Regions from separate parts of the Paenibacillus sp. ALE2 genome, predicted to be linked through region 2. Evidence: predicted binding sites of a transcription regulator. Region 2 holds the regulator's gene; each other region holds the start of a gene.
The links. The regulator Rex, encoded in region 2, represses fermentation and respiration genes when NADH is low (regulators of the CRP and FNR family bind a similar motif). The targets are predictions, from matches to a motif close to TTGTGAAATATTTCACAA.
Positions count from the first base shown of each region.

Region 1: the regulator Rex is predicted to act here: its motif matches at 6,092-6,109, upstream of ACXHJ1_RS02380 (DoxX family membrane protein).
Region 3: the regulator Rex is predicted to act here: its motif matches at 6,281-6,298, upstream of ACXHJ1_RS10870 (cytochrome ubiquinol oxidase subunit I).

Region 1 is NZ_CM134213.1:600,754-608,622, forward strand. Features, by position in the region: gene corA (magnesium/cobalt transporter CorA) at 1-112, opposite strand, end outside; gene ACXHJ1_RS02355 (amino acid ABC transporter ATP-binding protein) at 653-1,381, opposite strand; gene ACXHJ1_RS02360 (amino acid ABC transporter substrate-binding protein/permease) at 1,374-2,822, opposite strand; gene ACXHJ1_RS02365 (inorganic phosphate transporter) at 3,064-4,053, opposite strand; gene ACXHJ1_RS02370 (DUF47 domain-containing protein) at 4,068-4,682, opposite strand; gene ACXHJ1_RS02375 (DUF3048 domain-containing protein) at 4,871-5,965, opposite strand; gene ACXHJ1_RS02380 (DoxX family membrane protein) at 6,216-6,734, shown strand; gene ACXHJ1_RS02385 (hypothetical protein) at 7,117-7,869, shown strand, end outside.
Region 2 is NZ_CM134213.1:4,046,624-4,054,492, reverse strand. Features, by position in the region: gene ACXHJ1_RS17740 (hypothetical protein) at 1-166, opposite strand, end outside; gene ACXHJ1_RS17735 (cell wall elongation regulator TseB-like domain-containing protein) at 639-1,163, opposite strand; gene ACXHJ1_RS17730 (amidohydrolase) at 1,201-2,502, opposite strand; gene ACXHJ1_RS17725 (redox-sensing transcriptional repressor Rex) at 2,489-3,142, opposite strand; gene dinG (ATP-dependent DNA helicase DinG) at 3,170-6,052, opposite strand; gene ACXHJ1_RS17715 (tetratricopeptide repeat protein) at 6,210-6,842, opposite strand; gene panD (aspartate 1-decarboxylase) at 6,925-7,308, opposite strand; gene panC (pantoate--beta-alanine ligase) at 7,301-7,869, opposite strand, start outside.
Region 3 is NZ_CM134213.1:2,528,725-2,536,593, reverse strand. Features, by position in the region: gene ACXHJ1_RS10890 (cupredoxin domain-containing protein) at 1-121, opposite strand, end outside; gene cydC (thiol reductant ABC exporter subunit CydC) at 263-2,065, opposite strand; gene cydD (thiol reductant ABC exporter subunit CydD) at 2,046-3,806, opposite strand; gene cydB (cytochrome d ubiquinol oxidase subunit II) at 3,806-4,819, opposite strand; gene ACXHJ1_RS10870 (cytochrome ubiquinol oxidase subunit I) at 4,806-6,212, opposite strand; gene ACXHJ1_RS10865 (response regulator) at 6,618-7,869, opposite strand, start outside.

The DNA.
Region 1 (7,869 bases), 2.3 Mb from region 2:
TAGGCTCGTTAAAGTCAGCCCAGATCCATATGTAATCTTCCATGACAATCTGCTCTAACGGTTGTCCCACCGTCACCTGATGATCGTGCCCTATAGTCAATGTACGTATCACCGTACGTCCCCCTCGCTTATACTGCCGTCTTATGTGTTATTTATATTTTATATAAGCCATTCCACATTATACAAATCTCAAGTTCTAGGTTTCATATGCTCTAATGAAGAAAAGGATATCTCCGGGCCAGCACGCTCCCGAAGATATCCTTAAAATAATTCATTCGTTACCCCTTAAATCTTTTTTCCATTTCTTATACAGTTGTGGGATGCCCGGTTCCACCATTCAAATCGAATGATACTTACTCGCTATATCCCCCTCGGCGCAACAAGCAAAGCGCTGCGCCAATTCCGCTGCCTATACCCACTCATTTAAAAGTGGGGCAGGCTTTTGCCAAGAAAGGAGCAGATTCAGCGGGCAGTAGCGGAGCGGTCCATTTGAATCTGGAGAAGCGAAGCGCTCGCCTTTGCCCCTGAATTCTAACCTTTTCATGTGTTACATAATCCAAAAAAATTCAGAGGCAACAGCGATCGGAAGATCAAATGGAATGCGGAGCGTCACACACATCTCTATCTGCGCTCAAAGTAAACCCTAGCCCACTTACAATACTTTCTCCAAGAAACTAATGGTCCGCTCGTTTTTCGGATTACCAAATACCTCTTGCGGTGTTCCTTCTTCCACGATGTAACCACCGTCCATAAATACGACACGGTCGCTTACTTCCCGGGCAAAGCCCATCTCATGCGTTACGATCATCATCGTCATACCTTCGCGTGCCAGATCTTTCATTACGCCGAGCACTTCGCCCACCATTTCAGGATCAAGCGCCGAGGTTGGCTCGTCGAACAGCATAATGTCTGGGTTCATTGCCAGCGCACGTGCAATCGCCACACGCTGCTTCTGACCCCCGGAAAGCTGTCCTGGCAATGCATCTGCCTTATCGGCCAAACCTACGCGATCCAGCAACTTCATAGCTGTCTCGCGGGCCTCTGTCTTCGTCTGTTTGCCCAGCTCAGTCGGCGCGAACATAATGTTCTTGAGCACCGTCATATGCGGGAACAGATTGAAATGCTGAAACACCATCCCTATATTTTCACGGACCTTGTTAATGTCCACGTTTTTGTCACCTAATTTGTAATCATCGACGATGACCTCACCAGCTGTAATTTCCTCCAGCATATTCATACAACGTAAAAACGTACTTTTCCCTGAACCCGAAGGTCCAATGACGCATACAACTTCGCCTTCCCGTACTTGCATGTCAATGCCTTTCAGCACCTGGTTACTGCCATAGCTTTTTTTCAGGTTTTTAACGATAATCTTACCCACGGCGAACTCTCCCTTCAAGACGGTTGGAAATTTTGGTCAGGACTGTAATGACGATAAGATACATCACCGCAACGACCAGCCAAATATCAAAGGATTGGAACGTCCGTGCAATAATGATTTTGCCCGATTGAGTCAATTCAACCAGACCGATAACCGACAGAATGGACGTATCCTTCAACGTAATAACCAACTGATTGATAAACGACGGGATCATGATTTTCACAGCTTGTGGCAGAATGATCTTCAGCATGGCTGTCCGATACGGCAAACCAAGCGAACGAGCGGCTTCCATTTGTCCCGGATCAATGGACTGAATACCCCCGCGAATAATTTCGGTCACATAAGCACCAGCGTTTAGGGATAACGTCAACACCGCCGCGACAAAAAGCGGCATTTTAAAATCGAGTGCCTGTGGGATACCGAAGTAAATAAAGAATGCAAGTACGATCAGTGGAATACCACGGAATACATCAACGAAAACAGTTGCAATACCGCGGAACACCTTGTTATGGCTCACTTTCATAAAGCCAAACACCAGTCCCAGCAAAAAGGCTACGAGCAAGGATACCAGGGTGTATAACAGCGTATTTCCCATCCCTTTAATCAACGCAGGCAGCGAAGCGGAAATGAGTTCCCAGCGGCTGCGTTCTACAGGAGCCACACCTTTGCCGGATTCTCCCAGGTATTTGGACATAATTTTGTCATATTCCCCGCTGTTACGAAGATTCACAAGCCCTGCATTGAATTTTTCCAGCAGCTCCGCATTTTTGCCTTGGTTGACAGCGAAACCGTAAGAGCCACCTTTTTCCTTATCAGTCACCAGCTTAAGACCATTATTCTGAGTCACACCGTATGCCAGTACCGGATAATCATCAAAGCAGGCAACCGAGTTACCTGTTTTAACTTCATCATACATTTGAGAAGAATCGTCGAACGGAACGGTAGTAAAGCCATATTTTTCCTTAATAGATTCCGCAAATGTGTAGCCTTCTGTTCCTGTTTTGACAGCGACACGCTGTCCTTTCAAGTCCTCATAGCGTTTAATCGTATCATTATCCTTACGGACCGCCATGACAACACCTGAGTCGAAATAGGGCTCAGAAAAATCAAATTTTTGCTTGCGTTCATCTGTAATACTCATCCCGGCAATGACACCATCCACTTGATTCGTTTCAAGGGCCTGCACTGCCGCGTTAAAGCCAAGTGGCTTAACGGTATACTCAAAATTCTGGTCCTTAGCAATAGCTGCCAGTAAATCCATATCAATTCCGACAAATTTACCATTTACATCTTCAAACTCAAAAGGCGCGAACGTTGTATCCGTGCCGATATCATACTTTGTTTTATTTTCTGCGTGAGCCACTACACCGAAATTACCGGCCAGGGCAACCACAGAAAACAAACAAATCATGAGTGCTATTAGTTTTCTTGGTTTTTGCATAAGATCCTCCAGTCAGTTGAACGGTTCAAAGTTTTCTGTTTATTCTACAGGAGTTATTAAAAATTGACTACTTTGATGTCAGGTATTTTTTAAAAAACATCTCATGGAACTATCTGGATGTGTAAACTTTAGAGATGCATTTTTGCCCGAGAATGCCAATAAGCCCCTGCCGCAAAAAGCGGACGGAAGCTTATTGTGTATCCTATATTGTATGTTCTTTTTCTAGAAACCATGAAGAAAACTAGAAAAGAATTTTGAATATCAAACCTGACAATAGCGCAGAAATTGGAATCGTTATTACCCAGGTTATTACAATACGACCAGCTAGTGACCAGCGAACCGCACTAAAACGCTTCGCAGACCCTACACCCAGAATCGCCGAAGTAATAGCATGAGTGGTACTTACTGGCAAATGAAGCAAAGTAGCTGTGAATATAACGGAGGCTCCCGAAACGTCGGCTGCAAATCCATTGATTGGGTCAATTTTAAAAATCTTAGTTCCCATCGTCTTGATGATCTTCCAGCCCCCAATAGACGTACCAAGTGCCATGGCTGTTGCAGCTGAGATTTTCACCCACATAGGTACTTCCAAATGGTCTTGATACCCTGCCGAGACGAGTGCAAACGTGATAATCCCCATCGCCTTCTGAGCATCATTCGTACCATGCGTAAACGACTGAATAGCTGCCGTAATCACCTGCATGGTACGGAAACCCTTGTTCACCGTATGCGGACTGCGATAAGCAAAGATGTATTTCAAAATCATCATCACAATGTAACCGACAACAAAAGCAATCAACGGGGAGAAAATAAGACCCTCAACAATCCCGATGAAGCCGCTCCAATTTAATTTATCCTGTCCTGCACCTACATACACCGCTCCGGCCAACGCACCAATCAATGCATGGGAAGAGGATGAAGGAATACCGAACCACCAAGTCAAGAGATTCCAGATAATAGCGGCGATCAACGTCGCAATGACGATATCAATTCCGTTCGTAAGCTTGGTTGGATCAGCGACACTTCCACCAATGGTCTTGGCAACCCCGGTAAACAAGATCGCTCCGAGAAAGTTCATAACCGCAGCCATAATAATCGCACGTCGCGGCGTCAATGCACGGGTCGAGACCGAAGTAGCAATTGCGTTCGCCGTATCATGAAATCCATTAATAAAATCAAATGCCAGAGCAAGAAAAATAACAATACCTAGTACCAGTAAACTTGTATCCATGTAAAAGGACTCCCTTACGAGTTACGCATAATGATGGATTCCAGCATATTTGCAACATCCTCGCATGAATCCGTTGTCGTTTCAAGGCGTTCGTACAATTCTTTGCGTTTAATCAGCTCAATAGGATCAGTTACAGTTGCAAACAGGTTTTTGATGCAAATACGCAGTAATTCATCCCCCTGATTTTCCAAATCATTCAGGCGAATGGTGTATTCACGAATAGCCAGCAATTTTTTCTGTGAAAGCAAATGTACAGCCTTTTGAATTTCGTAAGCTGATTGACGCAAAATATCAGCGAACTGCACAATATACTCGTCCGGCTCTGTAATGTTGTACATATAAAAACGAGAGGCTGTCGCTTCAAGACCGTCCAGCACATCATCCATGGTCGTTGTCAGTTCCATGATGTCGTCGCGTTCGAGCGGCGTAATGAAGGTCTTGTTCAACTCAGTAATAATCGTGTGTGTGTAATCATCACACTTATTTTCATACTTCTTCATCTCATTGGTAAACAAAGTCACATCTTGAAGATTTGAAGTATGTTGGGCAAAATAATCGGCTGCTTGCACGATCGTATCTGCCATATTTTCCAACGTCTCGAAGAATATATCCTTTTTCTTCAATCTCATAACGATTACCCCTTTACGAAAATATCCGCAACCTGTTTCGACTGCAATAGACAACCTTTGCTATCTTATCACACTCATCAATGTTTTTGTAATGTTTGTAAAAGCAAATTTCTAGATATACGTATACAATGCCCGACATGGAAGGTCATTATCCGACAATTTTTCCCTAAAAAGGAGTATTACGTTTTCTAACTTGCTTCTGTTGTTACATGTTCGGCTAGTGAAGTATCTGCAGGTACCACATGTATATAGGATGTACCTGGCGTTAACGGGATTTCAACCCCATTTTTCATAAACCGAATCGCATCGCCAGATATATGCTGCCATTCAGCACGTATTAGCTTTCCTTGTTGAAACACCATGGCTTCTCCACTACCGTCCAGCTCAACACTTAGTCTACCTACATCATCCAACGTTCGATGCCTCGTGCTCATCACAATCACATTGGCCGCTGAGAGCTGTTGATTATTATTTTGATCTAGATGTGACTTTTCGTTCACAAAACGCTTATATCGTTGATCAGCTGGATCATAGGTATAAGATACGCGATAGCTTTTTAACAAAAATCGGATGTGCAAAGAGGCAACACTCTCGTCCACCATAACTGGAGTTTCGCCAGTTTTAAGATAACGATATACTGGAACCTCCGTCTGCTTGGCATACCCTTTGCTATCGCTTCCTTTACGCAGTCTGCTCACATCTGTGTATAAATTATGTGGAGGACGACGGTCTTTACTTCGCCAGAAGTAAGCCCCTCCATTTGAAATCTCGTCCAGATGCTCCTTCCGCTGCTGCTGTAAAATCGCATAGGCATCTGTACTTCCCCCTGCATGTATCGGCAACGCACCATAGGTTTCGCCCAGTTCAATCAAATACGGTCGGATGCTGCGGACCGGACCGATCTTCACATCACCACCATGACTTTGGAAAAAAGCTACCAAACGGGTAATTCCGCCTTCTGCAAGAACCTCATATACCATGTCTGCCTGGCTAAGCCCCGCCTGTGGACGCGCAGCCGGAGCATTGTTAATCATGACAGCCAGCGGCCGCTCTATAACAGGCTGCTCCACCGGAAGCCCGATAAGCGGAGCTGTAAATGCCGGAACAGATGGCTCCTTAGGCGGTTCAAGCACCTTTTTCTCTGTTTCTTGCTGGGTCGGTTTGGGAACGGATTCAGATTCACCCGTATTGGACAAAGCAGAACAAGACATCATTGTCATGCATAACAGAGCTGAGGCCATCACACGCAGCCAATGATTTCGTTGAGACATGGGCCCGAACAAGTTCATCCCTCCACATAGTTATTTTTCTCATTATAAGCTTTATTTCCTGTTTTTGTCTTGATTGAGGCATTACCTCTCTATAGAATACTTATCTGAAGACATTAAAATTTAAAAAATATTTAGACTTTGTGATTTTTATCACAAATAACTGTAACTGAACCTAATACAATAAAGGTGTAGCAAAGATGATCATCCCAAACAAAATGAAATACAACCCATCATTATAGATTAAGAAAGAGGAGTGGTTTAAATGTTTAACAACTGGTTACGTGAGAACAAAGTAGCAATGTGGCTGCTGACTGTAGTACGGGTTTATCTAGGTTATGAATGGATGACCCACGGACTTGAGAAGCTGACTGGCGGATTCGATGCAGGTGGATTTATCTCGGGGGCCATTGCTAAAACAGGTGGAGATCATCCCGCTGTACAAGGCTGGTGGGGATCGTTCCTTGAAGCCTTTGCCCTGCCGAATGTCGGTTTGTTCAACGTCCTGATCCCATTGGGTGAGTTCTTGGTCGGGGTTGGCCTACTGCTTGGTACATTGACTACACTGGCTACTTTGATGGCTATGGTTATGAACTTCTCGTTCCTGTTCTCGGGTACAGTAAGCACCAATGCAATCTACCTGTTGGTTGAAATCTTCCTTATCGTTGCTGGTGCAAATGCCGGAAGAATCGGCTTTGACCGTTGGGTAATGCCCTTCCTGCGTGGACTGTTTGGTAAAAATAAAGATACTTATCAAACGGACCCCAATCGAAAAATAGCTTAACTACCCAAAAAACAACCGTTATCCTCTGGCTAATGGTTGTTTTTTTGTGCAGCTATGCTGCTTCTCTTTGGTGTTTTTTGCAGCTATGCTACTTCTCTTTGGGTTTTTTGCAGCTATGCTCCTTCTCTTCGGTGTTTTTGTGCAGCTATGCTGCTTCTCTTGGTGTTTTTGTGCAGCTATGCTGCTTGTATGTGTGACCATGCTGCCCCTCCTCTATTAAAATGAACAAAGGAGTCCTCAAGTCCACTCTGACTTGGAGACTCCTTTTTCGGATTCATCTTCCCCCACAAACGTTTACAAGTTGGATACAACATGGAATGTTCACGATACATTTACCCTGTACACTACAGTTACATCAAAGAACGCAATGGAGGGTTATATCATGAAAAAAATCACCAAAGCCTACCTCATGCTCGCAGCAGTAACTTTCACAGTACAGACGATCGGATTGGGATCTACGACATCAGCCAAAGCAGCGACATCTACTACAATATCTCAAGCAGAAGGTGTGCAACATATTTCGAAAACCTTCGAGCAGCTACTACGCCAACCAGGCAAGTTACCTCAGGCATTCACTTATTTACAAAAGCATATCCAATCCATTCCGGCCTCTCAAGCTACCATCCTAGTGCTACACTTGGAAAATGCACAAAAACAGCAATTGGATTCATATGCACAGGCCTTATATCCGACCTCTATTCAAACTAAGATTAATCAAGTCTATAAACCTGGTGATTCGTTCACTAATGTAATCAGTCGGACAAGTGATACAAAGCTGAAAAAGCTACTCACTCAATCAAGAGATGCCGGCTACAAACTTGAAACCGCAGAAGGCATGTTTTACCCAGTCATCAATTATGAGAAATATAAAGTGTTCGGAAATAACATTACCGCAGATATCCGCGACTATATTGACATCATGGCGACGGAATCTGGACAGCCGGCTACCAAGGATGCAGCTTTACACATCGGTTATCAACAGTTAGCCGGAAGAGTGCTGGCGCAAGAGTCGTTTATAACCCAATATCCGCATTCCAATCGTACACAAGCAGTCAAATCATTACATGATCTCTATTTCTTCTATACTTTTTATGGTACGAACAATACACCATTATTCGATGATGACACCAACAAG
Region 2 (7,869 bases):
GATCCTGTTTAATATCTATTTGAGCGCTTGTCACGCCTGGATATTGAGATACCAGTTTTTCCAGAGGACTTTGCATTGTAACCTGACGGTAAATGAACCATCCTCCAAACATTAACAAGGCTGCCAAAACGGCCGCCACAACAATAGGAACTGCACGCAATTTCAAACAACATCCTCCTCTCAAAATGTAAAACCCAGAAGAAACGGGACGAATGTCAACAAACAACCAAATTGCATGATCTTATAATGATCAGCAACTCATTTTTCTATCATTTTTGTCTATCACTTATAAAATATAGTATATCATAACGTAAATCTAATATCGAAGGCAATGTGTGGAGGAGTTGTGATAAGGCAAAAAAATGCTTCCTGGCTTTTAGTCCAGCTTTGCGGAGCAATAAGTAAAAAGACGCAAATACGAATTAGATCGTATTTGCGTCTTTTTTTATTACTTTCAATCATTCCAAGCTATATAGACTGAGTATTAAAGTTATTTGGAGTGGCCCATGGTTGTCAGCCAGCGGAGTGGAACACTTGAATCTGCAGAAGCGAAGCGATCGTAAGATCAAATAGACTACGCAGCGCTCCTAACGCTCTTGGGTACTCCCAAGCCACCAATCCACACTCTTAACATGGTGCTAGTAATTAGGCAAAGTATACTTTATCCCCGTCGATGCTCCATCTGAGAAACGGTAAAAGGTATAGTTGTGATGGCTTTCATCATCGTAAAACAGTTGCCATACATATTCGCCATTGAACACACTCGGTTGGAGCCTTACAATTTTTGCATTTGGAAGTTGCTGCTGAATTATCGCTGTCATTTTTTGCTCGTCGACTCCGTTTTTCATCAGCTCGGTATGAACACCGCTTGGATCTGCGGCAGGTATGTTAGGTTTCCCCTCCATTTTTTGAAAAGGAACCCACACCATTATATTTTCATTCTGTGCGTTTTTTCCTTGAACTACCCAATATATCTGATCCCACACAGACTTCCATGTCTGAGTCGTGCTAACCAGACCACCTGATTGCTTGGCCTTCATGATAGCGGCATTTTTCTCAGCCACCTGGTCTTGAGTAACATACGAATAATACCAGAAAATGCTGACCAGGATCAGTATTACGGCCAAAATGGCGACCGCTATCCATTTCTTCTTATTTTTCAAACCTGTGCTTCCTCTCTAAGGGGATGTGACACCTAAATTAGCGCGACAGCAGCCCTTCAAAGGCGGCTTGTGCCTCATGTTTGATACGTTCCTCGTCCATCGTCAAGCATTCGCCATTTTTCACAACCTGACGGCCGTCTACCCACACATGAGCCACGTCTTTGGCACTTGCAGAGTATACGGCATGAGAAATAAGATCTGTACGCGGCAAGAAATGGGCCTGATCCAGATCTAGCGCGATAAAGTCAGCCTTATTGCCTGCTGCCAGCGCTCCTACCTCTTTTAAACCAATCGACTTTGCACCATACTCTGTTGCCAGACGTAGTGCTTCATTTGCAGGAACTGCCGTTGGGTCGCCAGATACTCCCTTGTGAATGAGTGCTGCCAGACGCATTTCCTCGAACATATCCAAGTTATTATTGCTGGCAGGACCATCTGTTCCGAGTGAAACAGTAACTCCTGCACGCAGCAATTCAGGCACTCTAGCTACACCACTTGCCAGCTTCAAGTTGCTGCCTGGATTATGCGATACCGCCACACCTCGTTCCGCTAACAAAGCTATTTCTTCGTCGTTCAAGTGAACGCCGTGGGCAACAAGTGAAGGACGGGAGAAAAAGCCAAGCTTATCTAAGTGTGCAACTGGACGCAAGCCGTAGTCGCGTACGTTTTGTTCAACTTCGGCGATCGTCTCGGACATGTGCGTATGCAATGGTAAATCGAGATCATGTGCTGCTTGAACAAATTTCTCAATAAACGCAGGCGGGCATGTGTATGGGGCATGAGGAGACATCATTGTTGTGATACGTCCGTCTGCTTTTCCATGCCAGTTACGCGCAAAAGTCACGGCCTCAGCTAGCTTGATCCGCTGTTCTTCTTCTGAACAGAGTCCAATGGCTCCACGCATCAAGCTTGCACGAATGCCCGACTCTTCAGCTACACGAGCCACCTCATCCATATGATCGTACATATCCAGGAAAGTCGTGGTTCCACCTTTCAGCATTTCCAGCACTGACAAAGAAGTTCCCCAGTACACATCCGTAGATGTAAACTTGGCTTCCATAGGCCACATTTTTTCCTGAAGCCACACTTGAAGTGCCAAATCATCTCCATACCCTCGCAGCAGAGACATCGCCGCATGACCATGAGTATTGATCAGACCAGGTAAAAACAATAACCCCTTGCCGTCGATTGCTTCTGTCTCTTCCTCACCCGCAGGCAAAGTCTCGCCAATGTAAGTAATACGGCTATCCTCCACAATCATAAAACCATGGATTACCCCAGCCTCGGGTCCATTCACGGCAAACGAGCCGTTTTTAATCATCCATTTATTCACTGTCATATTGTGCTTCTTCCTTTCCGTCCTCCAGATAATAAGCGAGGCTAAGCAAATCAGTTGTAAAGTCTGTGGCATGTATCCGAATGTTAGCCGGTGCCTTGAGAATGATAGGTGCAAAGTTCAAAATCGCTCCAATTCCACTCTCAATCAGCCTATCAGCTACGTGCTGTGCCTCAAAATCAGGTACAGTAATAATCCCGATTCGTATATTTTTTTCTTTCACAGTCGCTTCCAGTTCATCCATCGGCTGTACGACCAAAGTATTGATTCTGGTCCCAACCTTATCCGGGAACGCATCAAAAACCGCCACAATCTTCATATTGTCTTTTAAATAAGCATTATAGTTCGATAGGGCTTGACCCAGATTACCTGCTCCGACCAATACTACATTAATTTGCTGGTCGATTTTCAGGATATGGCGTATTTTCTCGATTAGATAAGAAACATCGTAACCGATGCCCTTCCGACCAAAATCGCCAAAATAGGCAAGATCTTTACGAATTTGGGCCGGATTCAAATCTAACCTCTGTCCCAGCTCTTGAGAAGAGACCGTAGCCACCTCCCGTTTGTGCAGTGCATTCAGATAACGTAAATATACGGGTAATCTCCGTACGACAGCCTCTGAAATTTTATCTGATTTCATACTTGCTCCCCCTAATTGTAACGGACTTTAAGTGTCCGTCCGTTGTGCCTCTGTCTCCGGGGCGGATTGGAGCCATTCAGCGATGCGGGGCACCATTTGCTCCGATGGCATATGCTCCATTTTTGGTCCCGGTAACGAGTACAAAAAGTGCTTTCCATAATAGGATTCGATCACACGCGTATCGTAAACGATGACGACTCCGTGGTCGCTCGCTGTACGTACCAATCGCCCAAATCCCTGTTTGAAGCGAATAACTGCTTGTGGTACAGACAGCTTCATAAATGGATTCTTCTTCTGCTGCTGGAGCAACTCGCTTTTAGCCTCCAGTAACGGGTGGTTGGGCGGTTGAAACGGCAAGCGAACGATAGCCAGACAAGTCAAAGCTTTCCCTGGAATATCGACGCCTTCCCAGAAGCTACTGGTTCCCAGCAATACAGAAGCTTTCGCTTCCTGAAAACGGCGGGTTAGCTTGCTGCGACTCCCACTGTCCACACCTTGTCCTAACACGGTAATATCGCTGGACGCTAACGCCTCTTTGAGCGGCTCATACACTTGCCGGAGCATCCGATAGGAAGTAAACAGAACGAGCATTCTCCCCCGCGTCGCCTGGGCAGTCGCTCCTAGAGAGCTAACGAGCATCTCTACAAAATGTGCATCTCCTACACTGCCCTTCACACTCGGAAAATCTCGCGGAATGACCAGCAACACCTGATCCCTATAATTAAAGGGTGATGGGAGCTGTGACGTCATTAATCGTCCTTGATCTGCGGCCTCCTGCAAACCGAGTTGATCGGTCATGTACTGAAACGATTTATCTACCGATAAAGTAGCAGATGTCAGAATAATACTTCTTTTTTTGTCAAAAAACATTTCTTTCAACTGGCGGCTCACATCGACGGGCACCGCATAAAATTGCAATGATTTACTACGGAATTGTCCACTCGCTTCAAGCCAATATACGGTTGTTTCATCATCGAGTCGTATAAAGAAGCGCAAATTTTCCCTAATCCCCGCCAAATCCTTAAGCAGACCCGTGATATCTGTAATGAGACTATCCGCCGCATAATCGTCATGTTCTTCCTTGACATCCAGCATCAGCTTGTCGCCCTTGCGCAAAATTTCGCTCAATGTTACATAAAGCTGATTTTCCAATGCCGCCGCCTGATCCCACTTTGCAGGCTTGGCTGACGGTTTGAGACGCGAAGAAAATTGCCCCGTTTCACCTGGTGTGGCATCAGTTCGCTCCGGCAACATGCCAAACAGCTTATCGCTTAGTAAGTCCCAAGTTTCCTTAACCTCTAACACAAGTGGGTACAACTGATCAATGACCGAGGCCCATTCCGTCGACTTCTCATGCCCCGACTTTGCCAACTGCTGACGTAACGAAGGCAATTGCCCATTCTTGCTGTCCTTGAACAATCGAGTCAGCGTATGCACGAGTGTGAAATATTTCATATGCATGCCCAGGTGCTTACCAGCTACTTCCTCTAGATGATGTGCCTCATCAATCACCAAGTGTTCATAGCTAGGCAGCAGCTGATGACTTGCTTTGACGTCGGTGAACAGCTTGGAGTGATTCGTTATAACCACATCCGCTGTTCCTGCTTCATGACGTGCACGATGATAGTAGCATTTGCGGAACCATGGACAAGAACGACCAAGACAGGACTCGGAATCACTAGCAACCGTTTCCCAAAAATCCCCTCCACGATTGCTCAGGTTTAGTTCCTCGTCATCACCGGTTTCTGTCAGAGTCAGCCAGACAATCATTTGAGCCGCTGTAATCAAGTCTTCCTTTGGTGTCGCGAAGTCTCTTCTGTTTATTTTATGTTCAAACTTACGCAGACACAAATAATGCCCCCGTCCCTTAAAGATGGCAGCCCGGAACGGGAAGGGAATCACTTTTGTCAGCATCGGAATATCACGCTCTCGCAATTGCTCCTGCAGATTAATGGTATGCGTGCTTACGGTGACCCTCTGCCCATATTTTACACTGTGATACAGTGACGGAAGCAAATAGCCCAGGGACTTCCCTGTTCCTGTACCCGCCTCAATCAACAAATGCTTATCTTGACTCAGGGCTTGATTTACACCCTCAATCATTTGTATCTGCGCCTCGCGCTCCTCATATTGGCTCAAGGATGAACGCAAATTGTCCCGTACATCATCCATATACTCCTCAAAGGAAACGCCTGACAGTGGATTCGGATCATCTTCTCTGCGTGGAGCAGTCAGTTCAGTCCAATCTTCCACTTTAAGCGCAAGCTGACGAAAAAACTGATGTTTCTCCAAATCCTGAATAGGATCTAGCTCTTTCTCTTCTCGTATGCCATCAAGAAACCAACCCAGGTCGCTGTCTTCCTCTGCGAACAAATCGCTAAGCCGCTGTATCGTTATCAGAGGCAGTGCTTGAAGCTCACCCAGACACTTTAAAAACACCTCAGCCGTAGCCAACGCGTCGCTGTCTGCTTGATGAGGGCGGTCATGCGCCAGACCAAACTCTGAGGAAACAAAACCTAGCTGATAAGAAGATAACGATGGAAACATAATTTTCAGAAAATCCATCGTATCCAAAATTCTACCGCTAAAGGGTAAATATCCACACCGGTCCAAAGCGCTTTGCAAAAAATTAAAATCAAACGCCACGTTATGACCGACGAGTACGACATCGTCCAGCATAGGCACGAGCTCCATCATCATTTCTTCGAGTGCAGGTGCATCCTTGACGTCATCGTCTGTAATTCCGGTCAATCCGGTGATAAAAGGTGGAATAGATCTGCCAGGGTTTACATAAGAGCCGTAAACACGGGAAATGCTGTTATCATGATCTATAATTGCAAGTCCGACTTGAATGATGTCATCCGCGGACTGGGTGCCTGTCGTTTCAAAATCCAATACCGCAAATTTCATTCGAGCTTAATCCTTTCTTATGACACATACAATAATAATAACTCTGTATAATAGCATAGCAGAAGATTGCCTGTTTGGAAATTAAGACAGCCAAAAAAGACGATGCACACGCCGCCTAAGGAGGTGGGCATGCATCGTCTTACTCGGTGTCTGACAACTACATCCAGGTCAACATGGAGCTGTCGTAGCGAAGCTTTTCGACACCGGACAAACAGGCTTGCATATTGTGCAGTGGCTCGGGCAACGTTGGATCGAACTGATGCGCGAGAGCAAAATATTTTTGCGCCTCTTTTACGTCAGCCTGCTTTGCCATCAAACAACCCAGCGCATTATAGATGACCGCTTTTAGCCCTGGCTGTTCAGTCAGGTGCAGCACCTTTTGAAACTGGCTTATAGCCTCTGCTGGATCATCCAGTTGAAAATGAGCCATTCCCATATACATGTGACTCTGCCAGCTGTTCGGAAAATGCTGTAGCACCTGCTCAAATTGCTGGATTGCCTCCGGGTACATAAGTAAGCGATAATACCCCTGCCCCCGGTTAAATGCCGGTAGCTCCTTTTCAGGCAGCTCAGCGTCAGACATGTCGGCCTCTGCAGAAAATCCTGCTGCACGCAGGTAAACCATTTTTTCCTCAAAGGCCAGCCACTCATCCATAATTCCGTCACTCATTCTCCGCAGCAGACTCCAGTGCTGTAGCAGCTCCTGTCTGCGGGGGCCCTGGGCTGATGGGTAATGCTTCACGATATCATCTAACATGCTGTTCATTTCTGCGAATACATGCTGGAACATGTGCATCCCGCCCTTACGAAAGATGGATTAATACACTCACATTTTTCGCTTAAAAGACGGGTTTCATCCGCATTCCCATTCATTACATGATCGTTGCATGTACTTCCTTGTTCATCGTTTGGGCTGGTTTATTATGTTCATCCACAAATACCACAGTTGGTTTGTATGTTTTGGCCTCTTCATTCGACATGGAAGCATAGGAAATAATAATGACTGTATCACCGGGCTGGACCAGACGGGCTGCCGCACCGTTGAGACAAATCACGCCGCTCCCACGCGGTCCGGGGATCACATAGGTTTCCAGTCGAGCTCCATTATTATTGTTTACAATTTGAACCTTTTCATTCTCCAGTAGATCCGATGTCTCCATTAAATCCTCATCTATGGTGATACTTCCCACGTAGTTCAGGTTAGCTTCGGTAACCGTCGCGCGGTGAATTTTTGATTTCATCATAGTTCTAAACATGGGAAAGTACCTCCACTTTCTGTATTCTTATATTATCAATCAGTCGGGTATTCCCAAATTTTACGGCTAGCGCAACAATGACATCTTCTTGCACATCACATAGGCGCTGCTCAGGGCGAAGGGGCTCCAGGCCAGGAAATGTTAATACTTCAATATAGTCAATATCTGCCAAAGGAGATGAGGCGATGGTCGACTCCACCATTTGATGCAACTGCTCAATCGTAATGGTGTTCTGTACAATATCTTCGCTCACTTCTTGCACCTTGCGCAGTGACTGGGACAGCACTAACGCCTGTTCTCGCTGTTCCGCACTTAAATAGACATTACGGGAGCTAAGGGCCAAACCATCGGCCTCTCTAACGATAGGACAAGGTATGAGGGTCACATTCATATTAAGATCAGTCACCATTTGTTGAAGCACAGCAACCTGTTGCGCATCCTTCATGCCAAAGAAAGCCAAATCAGGACCTACCATGTTAAACAGCTTGGCTACCACTGTAGTCACACCATCAAAATGGCCAGGACGGGAAGCGCCGCACAAGCGGTCTGTCAAAGCGGATA
Region 3 (7,869 bases), 1.5 Mb from region 2:
ATTGATTGGCCGGAAACGACGACACGCTACCTTGAAAATAAAACAAGACAAACCCGCCCATGATCAGGGCTACAAAACCAATCAGCATCCAATGCCAATGTTTAGAGATGAGTGTTTTCATTTCTTTCAGCCCCCTCCAGTTGAATGTCTAATGAGCATGTGACGTATCAACTCTAACCAGTATATAAAAGTTAATCGAAATTTTAAATACCTTGTTTCAAAGCTTACAGCAGATGAATCATATTATCCGACACGGTGATCATTACTGTTTTTCCAGACCGGGATGATCCAGCTTATACAGATTACGGTATCGGGTATGATCACACCACAGCTCATCATGACTGCCTCGCATGGAGATGGTGCCTTGCTCCATAAAGATCACCTCATCCATATGCTTCATTCCTGTGAGATGATGAGTGATCCAGATCAATGTTTTGCCTTCCAGCACGCGAAACATTGTCTGCATAAGTTCATGCTCCGTCAGCGGATCAAGCCCCACGGTCGGCTCATCCAGCAAAACAATTGGGTGATTTTGCAACAAAATCCGCGCCAGTGCAATGCGCTGTCTTTCTCCACCGGAAAAGCGAAGACCCGTCTCCTGCATTCTTGTATCGTAACCCTCTGGTAAAGAATCAATCAGGGTTCCAAGCCCTACCTGCTCCGTCACTGCACGAACCTCATCCAGCGTTGCGTCAGGTCGTCCCAATCGAATATTGTTCGCTACCGTTGTATCGAACAAATAAGGTTGCTGGTTTAGCACCGCAAATAGACTGGAGTATGCTCCACCTGTAAATACAGGCACTCCTGCGACAGTGACGCTGCCTTCATCAGGCTGCAATGCTCCTTGAATCAGATTCAGCAGCGTAGACTTACCCGCACCACTGCGGCCAAGCAATGCAACCTTGCCCCCCTGTGGTACGTGTAGGGAGATATTACGCACACTCCATTCCTGCGTTGCCGCATAGCGGTAGCTTACGTTGTTCAGCAGAAGGTCTCCCCCGTGGCTTAATCGCTGAGCGGTAGCCTGTTCCTTTTTAGTATCTGCTACATCGTCTGCTGCTGGTTGTCCTGCATCTGATCGTGCTGCAAGTGCAAATGTACCTTTCTCGGAATCCTTTAGCCGTCGGAGTGAATCCTGATACTCCGGCGCATAAACCACCGCTTCCCCAGCGCGAACGAAAGCATCCAGCAACGGAAAAGTTACTAGCGCAAAGGATGCCAGCCATGTCGCTTCAATGCGACCCTGTGCTACCAGTCCTCCGGCCCACACAGTCATAATTACAATTCCTCCACCTACAAAGCATTGTGCGATCCAATGAAAACGCCACTCGTTCCGGCGAAGTGAATTTTCCACCATGGCAGCCCTCTTGTGCCGTTGTGTAAAGGTGCTAAGGAAATGCCCAGTTCGTCCGCTCAGCACCAGATCACTCATGCCGAACAAAGCATCCGTCAGTTCCTGATAAGATTTACTCCGTTCCTGCTTGAACGTACGCCGTTTGGCGAGTGAGGTCCAAAGTGAGATAGCTGGGGCGATAAAAAGCAAAAATCCCCCATATAGCGCCATCAGCAAGGCAAATGTTCCATCCATCCAGCCAAGCGCCAAGATGCCTGTTGCATATATCAGCAAAGCCGATAACGCAGGCAGAACCAGCTTCAGATAGATATTTTGAAGCTGCTCAATATCCTCTGCCAGCAATCCCAATAGATCCCCTGTACGAAATTTGCTGCGAATCATCAGCGCCTGCGGTTCTACTGCCCGATACAAGCGTACCCGCATACGAGACACAAGCCGCAGCGCAGCATCATGACCTACCAAGCGTTCCAGATACTGAATAACGGCTTTACTAAAACCAAACGTTCGCACAAGCACAATGGGCACATACACCATTAATATATTTTCAGGCTTTAAGGCCGAACGAGTAATCAGATGACCGGACGTAAAGAGCAGCGCGCCTGCACATCCAATGGACAGCGCGCCCAAAAGAGCAGCTGCCAGAAAGGCCCAAAAGTATTGTTTTAGATAAAGCAAAAACCAGCCTTGGCTACTATTGTCCGTTGCTCTCATATCGCCCGCCCCCTCCTTCCGACATTCCCGTCAGCAATCTGTAATATTCTCCCTTCTGGGCAACCAGTTGCTGATGGGAACCTACCTCTTCCAGACGACCTTGATTCATCATCCAGACACAGTCCATATCCGGCATCCAATGCAGTCGATGGGTGGCAAGAAACATCCTCTTGTGTTTAAATACGGACAAAATGGTCTGTTTTAATTCCCATTCTGTCTCAATATCCAAATGTGCCGTAGGCTCATCCAATAAAATAACCGGACGGTCACTGAGCAAAGCGCGCGCCAAGGCAATCCGCTGCGCCTGTCCTCCGCTCAATGTCCGACCTGCTTCCCCAATAGGCTCATTCAATCCACCCGGAAGACCATCCACCAGTTCACGTAGGCCGACGGCATCAATCGCCCACTCAACCTGCTGGTTGGATGCTTCCGGCTCATAAAAGCGAATATTATCTGCCAAAGTAGCGCTAAACAGGTAAGGATGCTGTGGAATATAGGCAATATGCCGCTGCCATTCAGCTTTGGTATCCGCAGATAATCGGCATCCATTAAGGATCACCTCACCTGAAGTCGGGTCAGAAAAGCCGCCAAGCAGACTAAGCAATGTCGTTTTGCCTGCACCACTCGCTCCGACGATGCCGATCATGTTCATGTGCGGTTCAACACTTGCAGACACATGTTCAAGCCGGGCAGAGCCGTCTTCATTCAGTAAACACACATCAGACAGCATAAGGATGTCCTGCCCCGTGATGTCTAATCCTTTATCATGAGCTGTCTGTGCATTCGTCTCCGTCACTTCTTTTTCTGCACCGAGAATCGAGCGAATCGCTCCCCAAGCCTCTTTACCATCCAATGAGGCGTGATAGTCTGATCCCAACTGGCGTATAGGCATAAAATATTCCGGTGCCAGAATAAGCACCGCAAGCGCTGCCTCCAGTCCCACTGAACCACTAATCAGACGCAGACCCAAGCCTACCGCTACAAAAGCGACCGACAGCATACTGAAAAAATCGAGGGCAAATGAAGAAAGAAACGCTACCCGCAGCGTACGCATCGTGGCTGTACGATACTGGTCGCTGACCTTCCCTACGGTTTCCCCATGCGCCCGACTGCGTCCCAAAAACCTTAGTGTCTGTAGTCCACGCAACGAATCCGTAAAATGATGTGATAACAGACGATAGGAACGCCACTGCTTGTCTGCCTGCTTTCGCGCCGCCAAGCCGAGTAAAATAAAGAAGCCCACCAGAATCGGCATCGTAGTCGTCAAAATCACACCTGAAATCAGATCTAATGTGAAAACATACACAAGCACAAGTAAGGTTACAGCCATCATGTCTATCATACGAGGAATGGATATTTCCAAATAATTGCGAACCCGATCCACGCCATCCAGCGCTAGCGTCACCAACTTGCCGCTTCCTTCCCGCGCAGCAAAACCCGGGCCTCGCTCAAACAAACGCGCAAGCAGACGCTCCCGTAAGGAAGCGCCTGCTGCTTCGGCAAAACGACCGGCTGTCCGGCGTTGCAGCCAGATCGTCGTATGTCTCACTGCAAAAGCCGCGAAAAACAACGCCAGTGACGGCCAAGCCATTACTAGCGGATTTTGTTTAAATAAAATCGTAACAGCCTTTGCCAAAAAGATGGCTTGTGCAATTACCGCTGCTCCCTGGAGCAGGGAAAGGGCGGCCAGCAGCAGCATTACTGGCCGAATGCCCTTTAATTCAAACCAGGCTTTATCCATTAGTATTCCAGATGATCTTTCTCACTGAGACGCTTATGGAAAACAAAATAGCTCCACGCCTGATAAGCCAACACAAAGGGTAAAAGCGTTGCTGCAACAATCGTCATGGCTTTCAGTGTGTAATGACTGGAGCTTGCATTATATATCGTCAAATCAAAAGCACTGTTGATCGAGCTCACCATAAATCTTGGGAACAAGCCAACGAATAACGAGACGAAGCTTAGCAAAATGATGACACCAGTCATCCCGAAAGCCCATCCTTCACGGCGCTGCTTCAGGAAATACCATGTTAGCACATAGGCAACCATCCCCACTGCAACCGCAACATACATAAAGGGACCGCGACGTGCAAATAAATCCGTTGCAAAATAAGTCCATACCACCATACCAGCAAGCAAAATCCCCAGCACCGGAAGAAATTTGGATGCGATCACACGAGCACGATCCCTTACTTCACCAATCGTCCGCAGCGAAATGAACGTCAGCCCGTGCATAAGGCACATTCCGACCACGGTCAGTCCAATCCATACGGTGTATCCATTGAACACATCCAAAAAACCGGCTTTCAGATCCATGTTTTGCTGAATAGGTACACCCTTCACCAAAGCCGCAAAGGCCATGCCAAACAGCATCGGCGGCAGGAAGCTGCCAATCAGAATGCAAGCATCCCACGTTCCTGTCCACCCTTTCCCTTCGGCCTTGCCCCGGAACTCAAAGGAGACTCCTCGCAAGATCAAACCTAGCAAAATAAACACAAATACCAGATAATATCCGCTAAACATCGTTGCATAAAAATGCGGAAAAGCGGCAAACATCGCACCAGCTGCTGTAATCAGCCACACTTCGTTGGCATCCCAGAATGGACCAATCGTATTGATCATCAAACGTTTTTGTTGATCATTACGCGGCACCAATCCTGTAGCCATTCCTACGCCAAAATCAAAGCCCTCTAGAAAAAAGAAGCCAGTAAACAGCACAGCGATCAATAAGAACCATAAATCATTTAACGACAATGCTGTCACCCCCTTGAGCAAATGGATCATGAATTACTGTATGCTGATGCGGCTCCATATCTGGGCCTTTACGAGCGGTACGAGCAAACAGGAATGCCAATACACCCGTTAAAATGAGATACAACGTCGTAAATGCAATCAGTGAGAACAACACTTCTCCTGCTACAACGGTAGGTGAAACAGAATCTTTCGTTTGCAGCAAGCCAAACACAGTCCAAGGCTGACGTCCCATTTCTGTCATGATCCAGCCCGCAGTATTGCCAATGAATGGGAGCGATATCCCCCACAGCATAAGACGGAAGAACCAACGATGGGAGCCCTCCAATTTTTGTCGAAAACTCAGATAAGCTCCGTACAGGGCAAGTGCAATCATGGCACAGCCTGCCGCAATCATAATGCGGAAGCTCCAGAAGGTCGTACGGACAGGCGGAATATAATCACCCGGACCGTAGGTCTTTTCATATTGTGCTTGAAGCTCCTTCATACCAGGCACAGAGCCGGAAAACTTGCTATACGACAGAAAGCTCAGTGCAAACGGAACCTTAATCTCAAAGGTATTTTCCTGCTTATCAGGATCAATATTGGCAATAACCGTCCAAGGCGCTGGATCGCCACTGTCTCCCCACAGAGCTTCACTGGCTGCCATCTTCATGGGCTGTGTTTTGATCAAATATTGAGCCTGTCCATGACCAAACAAAGGAATAGCAATGGCACAGATTAATGCAACAATAATGCTCAATTTAAAAGAAGGTTTAAAGAAGTCCATATTCTTTTTATGCATCAGCTTCCAAGCACTAATCCCTGCTACGAGGAAAGCTCCAGTTGCAATAGCAGCAAAGATGGTGTGAGGATACTCCCACAAAAGCTGCTCGTTCGTTAACAAAGCAGCAAAATCTTGCATTTCTGCACGGCCATTTACAACCCCATATCCTACGGGACGTTGCATGAATGAATTAGCAGCCAAAATCCACAAAGCCGAGAGCATCGTACCAATCGCTACTAGCCACATGCACACTAAATGGACAGTTTTGGATAGTCTTTCCCAGCCGAATACCCATAGGCCGATAAAGGTTGATTCCAGAAAAAATGCAAGCAATGCTTCAATCGCTAGCGGTGTACCAAATACATCACCGACAAAACGGGAAAAGTCCGACCAATTCATTCCGAACTGGAACTCCTGCAAAATTCCGGTAACTACGCCCAGCGCAAAGTTAATCAGCAGAAACGTTCCCCAGAATTGAGCCATTTTTTTGTACAAGTCTTTTTTCTTGATAACATACATAGTCTCCATAATTGCCACCAACAATGACAATCCAATGGAGATTGGCACATAAACAAAATGAAGAATCGTAGTGGTTGCAAACTGCAACCGTGCCAAATCCAATACGTCCATGATGCTGCTCCTCCCCTGTACTTCCCTTAACAATGATTTAATGTTTGTGAATCTGAAGTCTTTTATATTTGTGATTGTATTCACATTTTTACATATGAAACTGTCACTTTTTTAGGAAATGACTCACTCAGCTAATTTCCCCATGGTTGCCATAACCGGGCTTCAGATTATCCCCATTATATAGAATAAATTTAAATGAAATTGAATCAAAAATGTGAACATCGTGTCAAAGTTGTGTCATAACGATGGCATTTTTATGAAAATGCCCTAAAATCCATAATCAATGTGACATTTTCTATTGATCCGTCTTTTTTCAATATATAAAAAAAGAGCCTCTCTTCATTCGGAGGATATACCTCCGACATCTGCAAGAGAGACTTCATAACGTTAAACCTAGGGAATCGATCAACAGCCATCTGTTCCTCCGTTCTTTTGGACCTGATTACGGTAGGAGGAAGGTGACATTCCAACATACTTTTTAAATTTACTATGAAAATAATCTGCATTCGCATACCCCACGCGGCCCGCGACTTGGTGTACCTTAATCCCCTGTGCAAGCAATTCCCTTGCTCGCTCAATCCTTACCTTATCCAGGTAGGCATTAAAGGCCTCGCCTGTATGACTTTTGAACAGTTTGCCTAAATACCCACTATTATAATTGAACATATCTGCCAGTAACTCCAGCCGCAAATTTTCATCATAATGACCATGTATAAAGTCAATCATTTGCTTCATGATGATCTCCTTGCCACCCGTATCAGTTTGGCCAATCCACTGCAACACATGTTCGAGCGAGTGATCCACCAGCTCGCCCAATGTTGAATACGCATATACATTGGTAATCAAGTTGGAATGCTCCTCCAGCACGGTCCGGCTGTGTTCCTGTCCAGCTGCATATTTGTTCAGTGCAAGTGTGAATGTCTGAGCGAATGCCGCCTTGATTGCAGATTCTGTACGATAAATCTGGGGAAATTGGACTTCCATGTCCTTAATGACACGGGTTGCCGCTTTACCATTACCCATATCCAGCGCATAGTACAGCTTTTCTGCATAACGCATGGGATCATCTGATGCTCTATCAGACGCTTCATCCATTTCAGCATGTGCTGTCTCCCATTCATGTAGGTCGCCGGGAAGCATGACTCTTTCTGCCCGGAACAAAAACACACGCTCCAATAATCGTAACGCCTGCTCAAAAGATCTGGGGATATCCTTGAGAATGTCTACCGGAGCGCCGGCAGCCCCATAGATTTCATTTACCCACGGTTTTAGCTCCTGTCGCCATGCAGCCAGCAACTGAACAGCATCTTTTTCCGTTTTTAACATGGCGGGAAGCAATAGGCCCGTATATATTCCAGCCTCAAACACAATGCCTCTACCCTGCTCACGACACAATTCGGCCAGCCGCTGCTTTGCTGCCAGCTGCCGGGCTTGCCGATCCCAGTCAGGTATACGCAAATCCAGCAAAACCACCTGATAGCTACTCCAGTCCAAGGCTGGTAACGCTGGCTGTTGTCCGTGTTTTCCACCGCCGTTTTGGTGTTCAGCCTGCTTGGATGCACGATGGCTGGGGTCTACAGCATTACGAGCATGTTCTCCATGAACCGGAAACAGCAATGCTTCGATCCAATCGCGCTCATGCGAAGACGGACTCCCC